DNA from 4 places in the Ruthenibacterium intestinale genome. Region 4 is predicted to be linked to each of the others. Evidence: predicted binding sites of a transcription regulator. Region 4 holds the regulator's gene; each other region holds the start of a gene.

Region 1 (4,208 bases), on a different contig from region 4:
AACTTGCCTGACCTGGCAGACCGGCAGTGTTTTTACAATGGTATCCACACATTCTTCAATGGGCATATTGTTGGCCATCATGGTGCAGATAATTTTACTGGTCAGTGTAGAAAGAATATTGGCTTTTACACCGCTTCCCAAACCGTCCGCCAAAACAAGTGTGACAGAATTTTCGTTGTCTCCAATGATTTCCACCCGATCGCCACAAAGCTGTTCTCCTACGTGATTGATGCTCACGTAACCGGTATCAGTCCACAAATGGTTCATCGTTTGGCTCTGCCTTTCTCTTACTTATTTCTGGATGGCATCTCGAAGCTGTGTCAATGCAATTTTGGTTTCTGCCGTTGTCTCACCCAAAAGACTTGCAATTTCCTGTACTACGCGCATCTGTTTTTCAATTACTTCGTTGGTGATTTCAGCTGTGCGATTGCAAAGCTCGGCATGCTGACCGGCCTGAACCTCCTCAGAAGTAATATCGCGCATAATAATGAAAATGATGTGATACTCCCGATCGTACACAATGGTCTGGGAAACGTATTTGCTGTATTCTGCCAGATAGACCTTTTTCTCTTTTACGGGAATGCCGGTAGTCATAACGTTCAGATATTCCGCCGGGTTTACAAGACGGACAATCGGCGAACCAATAATATCAGCAGGATTTTTCAAATTGAAGAGACTGCAGCCGGCACGGTTGATTTGCTGTACGCACAGATCTTCGTCCAGGATCAAAATGGCATTGGGCGTCGTATTGATTACATAACCGGAAAACGTTTCGGCACGTTCCTTTAAATAGGGCAGGCACATGCTTAAATCCGCTTTGCCCTGATACACAGCGATGGCTTTTTCTCGGCAGGTATTGTAGCCGCAGCTGCCACAGTTCAGCTCCTGCTCCGGGCTTGTTTTGCCCATCTTGGCAAGAATTTCCCGAATCGTATTTTCGCCGGGAATTTGACTGTGTGTGCCGACATAAGGCATGTTTTTAGACAAATCGCCCGGGTCGGCGGAAGTAAATTCGCCTTCTCCGGCAAAATCAAGCACTTTGATCTCACCGCTCAAAGGGGAAGCATGGTGATGGCGGATTCCGGGCCCATTGACACAAGCGCCTTCGCAGGCGTTCATCTCTATAAAGCAATGATGCAGATTGCCCGCTTCAATTTCCTGAAGAGCAGCAATGCAATTTTCCACACCGTCTACTGCGAGGTATGTAAAATCACTTTGTTCAGTGTGCATGCTTTTAATGACGCCGCCCTTGATCGGGAAGAAGCGCGCACGTTTATTTCCGATGTCTTCCTCTGAAAGGAAAAAGGAGATGCCTTTTTCCTCAAACCACGCCTCAAGTTCTTCAAAGGTCAGCACCGCATCGCAATATTCGGAGTAAAGTTCCGCTTCTTCCTTTTTGGAAATGCAGGGGCCAATAAAGACAACGGCTGCATTGGCCTGCGCTTCTTTGATCAGCTTGCCGTGGGCCAGCATGGGAGACAGGACGGGTGCGAGCATGGGCAGGGCAAGAGGGTGGTACTTTTGAATTAAAGAGTTGATGCTGTGGCAGCAGGAAGAGATAATGACATCGTGCTCTCCACTGGCAATCATTCGTTCGTACTCCTGTTTGACCACAGTAGCGCCAATTGCGGTTTCCTCGGCATCAGAAAAGCCCAGAGAAAGAAGCGCGGTACGCATGGCGGCAAAATCTTTCACGGGAAATTCCGCAATGAAAGAAGGGGCTACACTTGCGATGACAGGACGACCGGAAGCAATCAGCTCTTTAACATGAGGCGTATCAAGGCGCACTTGTTTCGCATCCTGCGGGCAGTTGACAAAACAATTGCCACAAAGAATGCAGTCATCCGCAATGATGTTTGCCTGTCCATCTGCAAATTTAATACTTTTTACCGGACAGCTCCGGATGCATTTATAACAGTTTTTGCAGTTCGATTTTTTGAGCTGTAGAAACCTATTCATTTTGAAAGCCCTCCGAGGACCTTTTCTTGGAAAAGAGAATCGAAGCTATCTTTGTTCCAACCGGTAATGATTTCATCATCGATTTTCACAGAAACGCCATGTGTACACTTTCCGAGACAAAAGGCGGCAGAAAGATTCACCTTGTCTGTTAAATTGTTCTTTTCCAGATTCTCTTTCATCATCTGAATCACATCGTAAGAACCTTTTAAATGACAAGAAGATCCGACACAAACGCAAATATTCATAGTATGTCCACCGAGCCTTTCTGAAACGTTATCTTTTTAACAAAAATTGTTCATTTTTAATTATATAAAGGAAAAAGGACCGGGTCAATAGGAGAAAACCCAGAGAATTAATTTGATCTTTTTTAATTTTTTGCTTGACTTTTGTAATGAAATCGGGTAATATAATAAAGCACTTTGTGCCATGGAGAGTTGGCTGAGTGGTCTAAGGCGCACGACTGGAAATCGTGTGTACCCTTTAAAGGTACCTAGGGTTCAAATCCCTAACTCTCCGCCAGAAAAAACCGGAAGCTTTGCTTCCGGTTTTTTGTTTAACACGGTGGATTCAGACGAATGTATATGCAGGAAAAAAGGAGGGCAAGGGTTTGCGGCAAAAACTTTATTGGAACGGTACGATTCTAACCATGGAAACGCCTTCCTGTGCCCAAGCGCTGCTGGAACAGGATGGCAAGATTGTAGCTGTTGGAGCGCTGGACGAAGTCAGGCAGGCAGCTGGAACGCATTTTGAATGTGTGGACTTGCAAGGCCACACGCTGATGCCCTCTTTTATTGATGCGCACAGCCATTTTATGGGATATGCAATGTCGCTGCTTCAGGTGTCCGTAGAGGGGGCTCACACGTTTTCAGATATTCAAAAAAGAATTGCTGCGTTTATTGAGAACAGACATCTGCCGGACAACCAGTGGGTTATCGTCAAAGGATACGACCATAATGCGCTGGATGAACAAACCCACCCTACACGTGAAATACTGGATGAGGCCTCTTCTGGTCACCCGATTGTTTTACAGCATCGTTCGGGTCACAATGGTGTATTTAATACAGCTGCGCTGAATTTTCTGGGGATTACCAGAAGCAGCATGGCGCCAGCAGGCGGAAAAATTGAAAAGGATGAAGCGGGAGAGCCAACGGGTTATATGGAAGAAAATGCCTTTCTTTCATACTTGAAGCAAATTCCCATGCCACAGTCGGAAGAGATTCTTAATGCATTAAAGCAGGCGCAGAAGCGTTATGCGTCTTATGGCATTACGACCGTTCAGGATGGATATCTTATGAAAGAGATGGTGGGTCTCTATCAGATGCTCTGCACATCACATGCATTAGAACTGGATGTTGTCGCATATGCAGGTGTTGAGGACTATGGGACCATCGCCACCCAAATGGCCAAACATGTTGATCAATATTCGGACCATCTGAAAATCGGCGGATACAAAATCTTTTTAGATGGCTCTCCACAGAGCAGAACTGCCTGGATGCGCACTGCATATGTGGGGCAAGAGGAGAATTTTGGTTATCCTTCCATGATGGATAAAGACGTTTTAAATGCCGTGCGTCGTGCCATGCGAGAAGGACGTCAGATTTTAGCACACTGCAACGGTGATGCAGCGGCGCAGCAATATCTTCAGGCAGTTGCTCGTGCGATGGGAGAGTTAGATGATGCACCGGATATCCGGCCCGTTATGATCCATGCACAGCTTGTGGGAACTGACCAGCTTCCGTTGATGCGGGAGCTTGGTGTTTTGCCATCCTTTTTTATAGCGCATGTGTATCATTGGGGAGAGGTTCATGTGCAAAATTTTGGGGACTTACGCGCAAGTAAAATCAGTCCTGCTCAGACAGCGATGCGTTTGGGGCTTCCGTTTACTTTTCATCAGGACGCACCAGTCATTGAGCCGGATATGATGGAAACAGTGTGGTGTGCAGTAAATCGGAAAACCAAAACAGGCAGGATTCTGGGAGAAGAGGAGCGCATTGATACGCTGGCTGCTTTAAAGGCAATCACAATTCATGGCGCATATCAATATTTTGAAGAGAACCGTAAGGGAAGTTTAAAACCGGGGAAATTGGCAGACATGGTGATTTTGTCCCAAAATCCTTTGGATGTCCCAGCGGAAGCATTAAAAAATATAGAGGTGCTTGAAACCATAAAAGAGGGACGCACCATTTATCAAAAAAGAGCTGCGGAATAAAATTCGCAGCTCTTTGCATTTGTGTACCATGATTTACCAT
Region 2 (4,208 bases), on a different contig from region 4:
CATGAAACAGGCCTTCCGACTGCGCCTGCAGATACAGGGGCAGACAGGCGGCCGGAACGTAGGGCGCCATCGCGTCGGCACCCTCGGCTTGAAACAGCGTGCGAAGGGCGCTGGCACTGGCAAAGCCGTCTCCGGGGGTGGCTTCTCCGTGGGCGGCACCGCGCCGTGCCAAAGCGAAAACCTGCAGCGGGCTTTTCTGAGCCTGAATCGCTTTGCAATACTCTACGCCCAGAATGTTGTTGGGGCTGGCCAGCAGAGCTGCCGCGCCCGGCTGAACGGCTTCGGCCGCGGCAGCTCGGGCTGCGGCAAAGCCGCCGCCCTGGCGCAGCGCATGACGCATCTCCCGCTGGAACTCCGGCCTGCGGAGCGTTTGGGCCGTCCGGTGCAGAAGTTCCGGGTCAGGGGTTTCCGCGCCGAAACACAGGGTGTCCACACAACCCAGCATGCTCAAAAGATGCACGCCGGCCGCGGCAAACCCCTCGGCGCTCAACGTGGCGTAGGGAGCGGGCAGGGACAGCACCAGATCCGCGCCGCCCGCCAGTGCCGCCCGCACCCGCACCGGGGTGGGGAACAGAGCGCATCCGCCCCGCTGGACTACGGAAGGGCTCATCACGCACACCACGGCCCGGGCGCCCGCCTGCCGTGCCTGCTGAATCTGCCAGGCGTGCCCGGCGTGAAACGGGTCGTATTCCGCTATGATTCCAACGATTTTCAACATAAAACCCCTTTCGTGCCTTGCAAATGAATTTTTACCATTATATAATAAAAAAGATAAGGAAGAAAAGTGCCTGCTGATCAAAAGGCGGGCATTTGAAACGTTTAGGAGGAAAAAGAAACTATGAAAGTTCTGGTCATCAACTGCGGTTCCAGCTCTCTGAAATATCAGCTCATTGATATGACGGACGAAAGCGTGCTGTGCAAAGGTCTGTGCGAGCGCATCGGCATTGAAGGCAGCAAGATCACCCACAAGGCCAACGGCGGCGAATGGAGCCAGGAGGTGCCGTTCCCCACGCACACTGAGGCGTTCATGAAGGTAGTCGAAATGATGACCACGGGCGAGGGCGCTGTGGTGAAAGACAAGAGCGAGATTTCCGCCATCGGTCACCGCGTGGTGCAGGGCGCCGAGTTCTTTACCAAATCTGAGATCGTCACCGATGCCATCATCGACAAAATCGAAGAGATCGCACCGCTGGCTCCCGTGCACAACATGGCACACGTGCAGGGCCTGCGCAGCGCCAAGGCTGTATTTGGCGAGAAGGTCCCCAACGTGGTTGTGTTCGACACCACGTTCCATCAGACCATGCCCGCCAAGGCGTATATGTACGGCGTTCCCTATGAGATGTATGAAAAGTACTCCATCCGCCGCTATGGCGCGCACGGCACCAGCCACCGCTATGTGAGCATGGCGGCTGCTGAGTACCTGAACAGCAGCGATTTGAAGATGGTCACCTGCCATCTGGGCAACGGCAGCTCCATCTCCGCGGTCAAAGCCGGCAAGTGCATGGACACCAGCATGGGCCTGACCCCGCTGGCCGGTGTTCTGATGGGCACCCGCTGCGGCGACCTAGACCCCAGTGTTGTGACTTACATGGAGCAGAAACTGGGCATCCATGGTCAGGAGATGGCCGATTACCTGAACAAGAAATGCGGCCTGCTGGGTGTTTCCGGCGTTTCCAGCGATATGCGCGACGTGACCAATGCGGCGGATGCCGGCAATGAGCGCGCCAAGCTGGCCACCGAGATGCTGGCTTATCAGATCAAGAAATACATCGGTTCTTATGCTGCGGCCATGGGCGGTCTGGACTGCGTGGTCTTCACCGGCGGCATCGGCGAGAACGATTATCGCATGCGTGCCAGTGTGTGCGAGAACATGGGCTTTTTGGGCATTTCCGTGGATCCGGAGAAAAACTGCAAACGCACCGGCGACATCATGGACATCAGCGGCAAAGGCAGCCGCGTGAAAGTGCTGGTCATCTGCACCAACGAGGAACTGATGATTGCCCGCGACACCAAGGCTCTGGTGGAAGCTGCGAAGTAATTTCGGCTAGGCGGCCGTCCTGCGGGACGACCGCCTTTTTTGCAAAGATATCCGCAAAAAGCGAACAATCGGCACATCCGGGAAAAAGAGTGCGGCTTTTTCGCGGAAAAATCTTGTGTTTTTTTTAACAAAAAGGTATAATGAAACCAAATCGCATTTTGATCGAACTGTTCTGTTCACCACTTTATGCGAGAGGGATTTTTTAAAGGAAAGGTGATTCAATTATGGCTTTGACGAACAATCAGCATGTTCTGGACTGGGTCAAAGAAATGGAAGGCCTGATGACTCCGGACAAGACCATTTGGATCGACGGCTCTGAGGGTCAGCTGCGCGCTCTGCGCGAGGAAGCCTTCAAAACTGGCGAAATGACGGAACTGAACCAGGAGAAACTGCCTGGCTGCGTTCTGCATCACACCGCGAAGAACGACGTTGCCCGTGTAGAGGGCCGCACGTTCATCTGCACCAAGAACAAAGAAGACGCGGGCGTCATCAACAACTGGATGGACCCCGAAGAGATGAAAGCAAAACTGGTTCCCATGTACACCGGCTGCATGAAAGGCCGCACCATGTACGTGATTCCGTACTGCATGGGCCCCATCGGCAGCCCGTTCTCCAAAGTGGGCATTGAGGTCACGGACTCCATCTACGTTGTCCTGAACATGGACATCATGACCCGCATCGGCGTGAAAGCGCTGCGTCAGCTGGGCGATTCCAACGACTTCGTGCGCGGCCAGCACGCGAAAGCCGACATCAACGAGGAGAACCGCTACATTGTGCAGTTCCCCGAAGAGAATGCAATCTGGTCCATCAACTCCGGTTACGGCGGCAACGTGCTGCTGGGCAAAAAATGCTTTGCTCTGCGCATCGCTTCCTACCAGGGCATGAAAGAGGGCTGGATGGCCGAGCACATGCTGATCCTGGGCATCGAGTGCCCCAATGGCGAGACCAAATACATCACCGCTGCCTTCCCCTCTGCCTGCGGCAAGACCAACCTGGCCATGCTGATTCCGCCTGAGGTTTATGCAAAACAGGGCTACAAAGTGTGGACCGTAGGCGACGACATCGCCTGGATGCACATCGGTGAGGACGGCCGTCTGTATGCCATCAACCCCGAGAACGGCTTCTTCGGCGTTGCCCCCGGCACCAACGAGAAATCCAACCCCAACGCGCTGCACACCACCATGAAGGGCACCATCTTCACCAACGTTGCCCACAACCTGGCGGACAACACTGTGTGGTGGGAAGGCCTGGATAAGAATCCTCCCGAGGATGCTCAGGAGTGGACCGGTATCCCCGTCAACGGCAAAGAGTATGTTGCCAACGGCGGCAAGCTGGCTCATCCCAACTCCCGTTTCACGGCTCCGGCTGAGAACTGCCCCTGCCTGTCCAAAGAGTTCAACAACCCCATGGGCGTGCCTGTGACCGCGATGGTCTTCGGCGGCCGCCGCGCGAAGACCGCTCCGCTGGTGTACCAGTCCTTCAGCTGGGAGCACGGCGTGTATGTGGGCTCTGCCATGGCTTCTGAGACCACTGCTGCCGCTACCGGCGCTGTGGGCGTTGTCCGCCGTGACCCGATGGCCATGCGTCCCTTCTGCGGCTACAACATGGGCGACTACTTCGGCCACTGGCTGGAGATGGGCAAGAAATTGGGCGACAAAGCTCCCAAGATCTTCCATGTCAACTGGTTCCGCACCGATGACAACGGCCACTTCATTTGGCCGGGCTTCGGCGACAACATGCGTGTCCTGATGTGGATGCTGGATCGCTGCGAGGGCAAAGTGGACGCGGTGGAAACCCCGATCGGCTATGTGCCTAAGGCAGAAGACATCAACATCGAAGGCCTGTCCGACATCACTCTGGATGTCCTGAAGGGCCTGCTGGAGATCGACAACGATCTGTGGCTGGAAGACGTCAAGGGCGTAGAGGAGCTGTACGATCAGATCGGCGAGCGTGTGCCCGCTGAGCTGCGCAAACAGCTGGCTGACCTGCGTGCCCGTCTGTCCAAATAAGATAAAGTCAATTCAAAACAGGCAGCAGAGCAATCTGCTGCCTGTTTTTTGTGAAGAAGCAGGGATATTTGCAGATTAAAGCAGTAAAAAATAGCCGAAACCATGAATGAACTGTTTCGGAAACCGCGGGGAAAAGGAGGAACGATTATGCAGCGCAGGCA
Region 3 (4,208 bases), on a different contig from region 4:
CTGGCCCAAATCAACGGACAATTTCTGGTGCTCAATGCCTATCAATTTTTTCAGCGGCCCTTCACCTCTTCGGACGGCACGACTGCATCTTATGAAGACCATTTTTCCATCTACGCTCTGATGGACCCGGAGGATTACTTCGCGTCCCGCCCTGTGTACCGGGAATTTTCCCCCATTTCAAACAACTGAGAGGTGTAACCGTTCATGAATTTTCTGAATGGGGCGGTATAAGCCGCCCGCTGTTTTGCCAGCTGGGCCCCTGGGCCTATGCGCTGTCCACCTGGCGGTGCCGGGCCCAGCGCCGCGCCGCCGACTTTCTGCGGCGCATTCCTTTTGCCCTCACGCACTCTGACAGCCGCCTTCCCGTGGTGGTGTACCGCCACTCGTCGCTGATCTGCCGCACGCTGGGCCAGGTGGATCCGGTGCTGCAGAAAAACAAAGCGGTGAACCTGGCCCTGGCCGCGCCCCGGGTGGACGGCATTCTGCTGCGCCCGGGCGAGACCTTTTCTTTCTGGCGCCTGGTGGGGCCGTGCACCGCGCGGCGGGGCTACCGCACAGGGCTGATCATCAAGCAGGGACGGCCGGACCGGGACATCGGCGGCGGCATGTGCCAGTTTACCAACCTTTTGCACTGGATGGTGCTGCACACGCCTTTGACCGTGACCGAGTACCATCATCACGACGGAGTGGACCTGTTCCCGGACTTCGGCCGCAAGGTACCCTTCGGCACCGGGACCTCCATTTTGTACAATTATCTGGACTACCGGGTGCGCAACGACACCCCCGACACCTGGCAGCTGTGCGTGTGGTTGGAGGGCGGCTATCTGTGCGGCGAGATCCGGTGCAGCGCAGCCCAGCCGGTGAAGTATCATGTGCGCGCCCAAAACGAAGCCTTCGTGCAGGAGGCGGACGGCGTGTACCGGGTGAACGACATTGTGCGCACCTGCGTGGACAAGCGCACGGGCAACACATTGGACCGGCAGCTTCTCAAACACAACCACGCCCGCGTGCAGTACGATGTGTCCGCCCTGGATCTGCAGCCCGCTGGACAGGATTTTTCCGCCGGGGTATAATATTTTCAGGGCCGCGGCACAGCGGCCGTGAAAGAAGGAAATGCCAATGGGCAGAAAATTCGGCCGGAAACGGCAATTCAAAATGCAGCCGGTGGGGCTGGAACACCTCACCCAATATAACCAGCTTCTCCGCTATGTGTTTCAGGTCACCGACCAGGAGCTGAAGGAGATCGGCTGGGAAGAAAAAGACATGATGCGCGCCAAGTCCCCCACGCTGGAACGGGCGGACGTGCTGGGCTGGTTCGACGGTGACAAGCTGATCTCTCAGGTGGCCGTATACCCCATGAAAGTGCGCATTTTCGGCCACACCTACGACATGGGCGGCCTGACGGGCGTGGGCACCTATCCCGAGTACTCCGGCCAGGGGCTGATGCACAAGCTGCTGTATCAGGCGCTGACCAACATGCGCGGGCGGGGGCAGACCATCTCCTACCTGTTCCCCTATTCCATCCCCTATTACCGCCGCAAGGGCTGGGAGATCATCTCCGACAAGATCTCCTTCGAGATCAACGATTATCAGCTTCCCAAAAGCCGGCCGGTATCCGGCGAAGTGGTGCGCGTGGACGTGGACGGACCGGAAGTGCGGGACACCTACCACCGCTTTGCCCTGCAGACCCACGGCGCTCTGATTCGGGACGATCTGGCCTGGAACGAGTACTTCCTGTGGGACCCCGACGATATGATGGCCGCTGTGTATTACAACGACGAGGGAATTTCCACCGGGTACGTGATGTACCGCATTGTGGACGATGTGTTCCACGTCAAGGACATGGTGTTCATGAACGAAGAGGCCCGCAGCGGGCTGTGGAACTTCATCGGCGCGCACTTCTCCATGATCTCCAAGGTGGAGGGCGACATTTTCACCGATGAGCCCCTGGCCTTTTTGCTGGAGGATGCAGACATCAAGGAGACCATCTCTCCTTACTACATGGCCCGCATCGTGGACGTGGAAGGGTTCATCCGTCAGTACCCCTTCAAACCCGACACCGCCGACCGCCGGTGGGTGTTCCAGCTGGAGGACCCGCTGCTGAGCTGGAACCAGGGGACCTTTGAACTGGAGATCGGCGCCGACGGCCGGGGCAGCATCCGCCGGGTCAGCTGCAAGTGTGCCGACCGCACCAATATTCAGACGCTGACCACCATGCTCCTGGGCTACAAGCGGCCGGATTACCTGCACAAGATCGGCCGGCTGGTGTGCGCGCCGGACACGGTGCACATGCTGGAAGACGCCATCGAACAGCAGACCCCCTTCTTCTCCGACTATTTCTGATTTTGCCCGGCTCTGCACAGCTTTTGCAGAGCCGGATTTTTGTTGCCAAAATGCCCAGCCGGGCCCCGTGATTTGTGAAAAATTTGTCATGCCGACACTTGCTAAAAATCCCCCAAAGCACTATAATATAAGATGTATGAGCATCAGAAATGCTGCTCACCCAAATTTTTGCGAGAAAGGGAGTTAAACCAATGAGCACTCTTGGCAAAAAAACCGTAGAAGATATTGACGTAAAGGGCAAAAACGTACTGGTCCGCTGCGACTTCAACGTTCCCATGAAGGACGGCGTGATCACCAACGACAACCGCATCGTGGCGGCTCTGCCCACCATTAAAAAACTGATCGAGAACGGCGGCCGTCTGGTTCTGTGCAGCCATCTGGGCAAACCCAAGAACGGACCGGAAGAGAAATTCAGCCTGGCGCCTGTGGCTGTGCGCCTGAGCGAACTGCTGGGCAAAGAAGTTGTGTTCGCCAACGATGACAACGTGACCGGCGAAAACGCCAAGGCCGCTGTGGCCGCCATGAAGGACGGCGACGTGGTCCTGCTGCAGAACACCCGTTTCCGCAAAGAAGAGACCAAGAACCTGCCGGAGTTCTCCAAAGACCTGGCGGACCTGGTGGGCGAGAACAGCGCTTACGTGAACGATGCCTTCGGCTCCGCGCACCGTGCGCACTGCTCCACCGCCGGCGTGACCGACTATATCAAGACCACCGCTGTGGGCTACCTGATGGAAAAAGAGATCCGTTACCTGGGCAACGCGGTCAATGACCCCGTGCGTCCCTTCGTGGCCATTCTGGGCGGCGCAAAAGTGGCGGACAAGCTGAGCGTGATCGAGAACCTGCTGAACAAGGTGGACACGCTGATCATCGGCGGCGGCATGGCTTACACCTTCCTGAAAGCCCAGGGCAACGAAGTGGGCAAGAGCCTGGTGGACGACGAGAAGCTGGACTACTGCAAAGAGATGCTGAAAAAAGCCCAGGAGAAGGGCGTGCAGCTGCTGCTGCCGGTGGACACCACCGTGGCGCCCGCCTTCCCCGACCCCATTGACGCCGAAATTGCTGTGAGCTATGTGGATGCGGACAAGATCCCCGCAGACATGATGGGTCTGGACATCGGTCCCAAGACGCAGGAGCTGTTCAGCCAGGCGGTCAAGGCTGCCAAGACCGTTGTCTGGAACGGCCCCATGGGCGTGTTCGAGAACCCGGTTCTGGCCGCGGGCACCAAAGCGGTGGCCAAGGCTCTGGCCGAGACCGACGCGACCACGGTCATCGGCGGCGGCGACTCTGCCGCGGCTGTGATGCAGCTGGGCTATGCGGACAAGATGACCCACATCTCCACGGGCGGCGGCGCTTCCCTGGAGTATCTGGAGGGCAAAGTTCTGCCCGGCATCGACTGCATCGCCAACGCATAACGTTCTTTCAAAAAGAGGCTGCCTGCCGCACGCGGCAGCCTCTTTTCAGTGTAAAAAATACAAGGGAAAGAGGAAACAAGTATGAATAAAGCGACCCGTAAGGCCATCATTGCCGGCAACTGGAAAATGAACAAGACCGCCACCGAGGCGGCCGAACTGATCGACGCGCTGATCCCCGCCGTGAAAGACGCGGACTGTGAAGTGGTCATCTGCACGCCCTTCACCAGCCTGGTGACGGCGGTGGAAAAATGCAAGGGCACCAACATCCATGTGGGCGCCGAGAACGTGCACTTCGAGAAATCCGGTGCTTTCACCGGCGAGATCTCTGCCGACATGCTGGTGGACCTGGGTGTGGAGTATGTGATCACCGGTCACTCCGAGCGCCGTCAGTACTTTGCCGAGACCGACGAGACCGTGAACAAGCGCACCAAAGCCGCTCTGGAAGCCGGCCTG
Region 4 (4,208 bases):
CCAACTACGGTCAGGGATCCAGCCGTGAGCACGCGGCCCTTGTACCGTTGTATCTGGGTATCCGTGCTGTCATCACCAAAAGTTTCGCGCGCATCCACAAAGCCAATCTGGTAAATGCAGGCATTCTGCCGCTGGAATTTGTAAATCCGGATGATTACGAACGAATCAACTTGAACGACACTTTGGTGCTTGACAACGTTTTTGCGGGTCTGGAAGGCGCAGAGATCCGCCTGAGTGACAAAGAGACCGGCGCTGAATTTGCACTGAAATGTGATATTTCCGCCCGTCAGGCCGAAATCATCAAAGCTGGCGGTTTGCTGAATTTCACCCGTGAAAAAACGCTGAAATAAAAGAGAGGAGCTTCTGATCATGGTATCTGTAAACGAAGCCAAAGAAAGATTTGGAGAACTGATTGAAGCACAAAAAGCCCGCGTTGCCAAGATGCGCGCCCAGGGTGACTTTGTGGATTATTCCAAGCTGGATCAAATCGTCATCGGCATCTGCGGTGGTGACGGCATTGGTCCCACCATCACACACGAGGCTGAGCGTGTTCTTCGCTTCCTTTTGAAAGATGACGTCGCCAAAGGCCGCATCGTTTTCAAAGAAATCGACGGTCTTACCATTGAAAACCGCGCCGCACATATGAAGGCGATCCCGGATGATGTGCTTGCCGAATTGAAAGCATGCCATGTCATTTTGAAAGGCCCTACAACCACCCCGCGCGCCGGAGACGAGTGGCCGAACATCGAAAGCGCCAACGTCGCTATGCGCAAAGAATTGGACCTTTTCGCCAACGTTCGCCCCGTAAAAGTACCGGAGCAGGGCATTGACTGGACGTTCTTCCGTGAAAACACAGAAGGAGCCTACACGCTCGGCAGCTGCGGTTTTGAAACCGAGGACGGTATTTCCATTGACTTCACCGTCACCACTACAGACGGAACGGAGCGAATTGCTGCACTTGCTTATGATTTTGCGCACAAAAACCACAAAAACCGTGTTTCCATCGTCACCAAGGCAAACATTGTCAAAGCGACCGACGGCAAGTTCCTGCGTCTCTGCCAGGAAATGGGTGCCAAATATCCGGAAATCGTTACCGATGACTGGTACATTGATATCATGACCGCCAAACTGGTCGACCCGAAGCGCCGTCAGGACTTCCAGGTCTTTGTTTTGCCGAATCTATATGGCGATATCATTACCGATGAAGCTGCAGAATTCCAGGGTGGTGTAGGCACCGCCGGTTCCGGAAACATTGGCAAAAGATATGCAATGTTTGAAGCGATTCACGGCTCCGCCCCCCGTATGGTCAAGGAGGGCCGCGCCAAATATGCAGATCCCTGCAGCATGCTGCGCGCAAGCGCCATGCTCCTGTCCCACATTGGATATCAAAAAGAATCCGACCAGCTGACTGCCGCGCTGGATAAATGCATGTTTGAGGAAAAAGCGCTTACCATCACCGGACGTGACACGGGCTGCACCTGTGAGGAATTCGGCGATTATGTGATGCGCACCATTGAAACGCTTTGACAGAGCGCACTTTACAGCAGCGGAAAGAAAAATTTTATTCTAAAAAGGTCGGGTGAATCCAAACCATGCAGAACAAGGTTTCTCTGCCGGTCATCAAACGGTTGCCCAAATATTATCGCTATCTTTCTGATATGCATAAAAACGGCGTTGTAAAAGTTTCTTCCAGTGAACTTGCCAAAATTATGGGAACGACCGCCTCGCAGGTGCGTCAGGACTTCAACTGTTTTGGCGGCTTCGGCCAACAGGGCATTGGTTACCACGTGGATGTATTGCTGCGGGAAATCACCAATCTCCTGTTCAGCGAAAAAAAGTTGGATACAATTTTAATTGGAACCGGTCGTCTGGGCCGCGCGATTTCCGGCTATTTGACAGCTGAAGCCAAAGGATACCAACTAATCGCTGCGTTCGATAAGAACCCGGAAGAAATCGGGCGCCAGCTTTCCGGCGTAGACATTTTGGACATTGCGGACTTGGAATCATTTTGCAAAGAGCATCATCCTGAAGTTGCGGTTCTCTGCATTCCGCGTCAAAGTGCACAGGAACTTGCCCCTTCCCTTGTCGCTCTTGGCATCAAAGGATATTGGAATTTCAGCCATTACGACTTATCAGTGGTTTACGATGGCATTACCGTAGAAAATGTCCATTTGGGCGATAGTCTGATAAGTTTGGGTTATCGCGTCCGCAATAATTGATTCTCTTACAAAATATAAAACCTTCGGGATCGAAAGACCCCGAAGGTTTTTGTTTTAGCGGCTCAATTTTTCCAAAAGCGCCGTTATCTCTTCAATCTTTTCTTCTGCGTTCCCACTTTCAAATGCATCCTTCACACACCCGTTCATGTGCGCTTTCAGAATCTCGCGATTTACTTTGGACAAAATCGACTGTGTGGCAAGGATCTGGTTGGAAATGTCCATGCAATAGCGATTTTCCTCTACCATCGCCAGTATTCCATCCAGTTGTCCGCGAGCTGTTTTTAAAAGCCGTGTGACTTTTTGAGGATCTGCCTTCATCACTTCACCTCTGTTACAGAATAACCTGCTTCCGTCACCGCATCGGTCAACTGCTGCACGGAAACATCCTGTGTCAATGTGCACACCGCTTCTTTGTTTTCCAGGCTCACCTGTGCGTCGACACCCGGAATTTTTGTCAATGCTTGTGTGACATGCGCCACACAGTGCGGGCACATCATTCCTTCGATCTGAAGTGTAACTGTTTTCATAAAATCTTCCTCCTTTATATTCTGTACCGCACCAGGGGTTTGCGTACTGTACATAACCTTAAATCGTCTGAGCCTCAACGCATTGGACACAACACATACACTGGACAAGCTCATTGCTGCCGCTGCAAACATGGGATTCAGTTTCACCTGGAACAGCGGATACAAAAGCCCTGCCGCCAAAGGAATGCCAATACTGTTGTAGAAAAAGGCCCAAAACAGATTTTCCTTGATATTGCGAATCACTGCTTTTGACAGTCGAATTGCCGTTGCTACATCCCGCAAATCGTTTTTCATCAAAACAATATCTGCACTCTCGATTGCTACGTCTGTGCCTGCACCAATCGCAATTCCCACATCGGCACGCGCCAGGGCAGGTGCGTCATTGATTCCGTCTCCTACCATTGCAACAATTTTTCCGTCTTTTTGAAGCCGTGCAATTTGCTGTTCCTTCTCCTGCGGAAGCACTTCTGCTATAATTCGTTGAATCCCCAGCTGCCGCTGAATCGCTGCCGCAGTTTTCTGGTTATCTCCTGTGAGCATCGTCACAGCAACGCCCATTTTCTCAAGCATGGAAATTGCTTCTTTGCTGGTGGGCTTGATCGTATCCGCTACTGCGATTATTCCAATCAGCCCCTTTTGTTCAGATGCAAACAGCAGCGGTGTCTTTCCCTCTTCACTCAATCTCTCCAAAGTGCTCACAGCATTTTCAGAAAGTGTAACCTTTTGTTCGCGCATCATTTTTTCGTTTCCGGCATACCATAGTTCCCCTTCAACGAAAGCAGAAACGCCCCGGCCAAAATTCGCCTTAAACTCACTGACGGGAAGCTGCGCTATATTTTTTCCTTTTGCATACTCCACAATCGCTTGAGCCAAAGGATGCTCACTGCGCCCTTCAATGCTGGCCGCAGCCGACAAAAAGTCAGTTTGCGACAGTTCTGCCAAAGGAAAGACATCCGTCACAACCGGTTTTCCCTCTGTAATCGTTCCTGTTTTATCCAAAACAACTTCCTGAATATTGTGAGCCGTTTGCAAAGCTTCTCCGGATTTAATCAGGATTCCATTCTCTGCACCTTTTCCAGTTCCCACCATAATCGCAACCGGTGTGGCAAGTCCAAGTGCGCAGGGACAGGAAACCACCAGAACTGCAATTCCAACGGAAATTGAAAACTCAGCTGTTTGCCCCATCAAAAGCCAAAAAATCGCCGCCAGTACTGCGATCGATATAACTACCGGAACAAAAATTCCTGCAATCCGATCGGCCAACTTGGCAATTGGTGCCTTGCTTGCGCTCGCATCTTCTACCAAACGAATGATCTGTGCTAAAGTGGTATCATCCCCCACCTTAGTTGCCCGGAATTTAAAGAAGCCGGTCTTATTTAAAGTCGCAGACAATACCGTGCTGCCTGCTGTCTTTTCAATCGGAATGCTCTCTCCTGTAATGGCGGCTTCATCTACGCTGGTA

Evidence for each region. The regulator Rex, encoded in region 4, represses fermentation and respiration genes when NADH is low (regulators of the CRP and FNR family bind a similar motif). The targets are predictions, from matches to a motif close to ATTGTTAANNNNTTAACAAT.
Region 1: the regulator Rex is predicted to act here: its motif matches at 2,229-2,248, upstream of WMO24_RS09720 ((2Fe-2S) ferredoxin domain-containing protein).
Region 2: the regulator Rex is predicted to act here: its motif matches at 2,151-2,170, upstream of WMO24_RS09430 (phosphoenolpyruvate carboxykinase (GTP)).
Region 3: the regulator Rex is predicted to act here: its motif matches at 2,415-2,434, upstream of WMO24_RS06860 (phosphoglycerate kinase).

What each region holds. Positions count from the first base shown of each region.
Region 1 is NZ_JBBMFA010000095.1:14,416-18,623, forward strand. Features, by position in the region: gene WMO24_RS09710 (SpoIIE family protein phosphatase) at 1-267, opposite strand, end outside; gene WMO24_RS09715 ([Fe-Fe] hydrogenase large subunit C-terminal domain-containing protein) at 292-1,959, opposite strand; gene WMO24_RS09720 ((2Fe-2S) ferredoxin domain-containing protein) at 1,956-2,204, opposite strand; tRNA gene WMO24_RS09725 (tRNA-Ser) at 2,388-2,478, shown strand; gene WMO24_RS09730 (amidohydrolase) at 2,567-4,168, shown strand.
Region 2 is NZ_JBBMFA010000094.1:22,296-26,503, forward strand. Features, by position in the region: gene WMO24_RS09420 (nucleotidyltransferase family protein) at 1-718, opposite strand, end outside; gene WMO24_RS09425 (acetate/propionate family kinase) at 839-2,038, shown strand; gene WMO24_RS09430 (phosphoenolpyruvate carboxykinase (GTP)) at 2,263-4,047, shown strand; gene WMO24_RS09435 (LysR family transcriptional regulator) at 4,195-4,208, shown strand, end outside.
Region 3 is NZ_JBBMFA010000082.1:12,956-17,163, reverse strand. Features, by position in the region: gene WMO24_RS06875 (hypothetical protein) at 1-189, shown strand, start outside; gene WMO24_RS06870 (VanW family protein) at 366-1,073, shown strand; gene WMO24_RS06865 (GNAT family N-acetyltransferase) at 1,120-2,343, shown strand; gene WMO24_RS06860 (phosphoglycerate kinase) at 2,535-3,755, shown strand; gene tpiA (triose-phosphate isomerase) at 3,837-4,208, shown strand, end outside.
Region 4 is NZ_JBBMFA010000034.1:3,469-7,676, reverse strand. Features, by position in the region: gene WMO24_RS01110 (aconitate hydratase) at 1-350, shown strand, start outside; gene WMO24_RS01105 (isocitrate/isopropylmalate family dehydrogenase) at 370-1,527, shown strand; gene WMO24_RS01100 (redox-sensing transcriptional repressor Rex) at 1,593-2,219, shown strand; gene WMO24_RS01095 (metal-sensing transcriptional repressor) at 2,274-2,537, opposite strand; gene WMO24_RS01090 (heavy metal translocating P-type ATPase) at 2,537-4,208, opposite strand, start outside.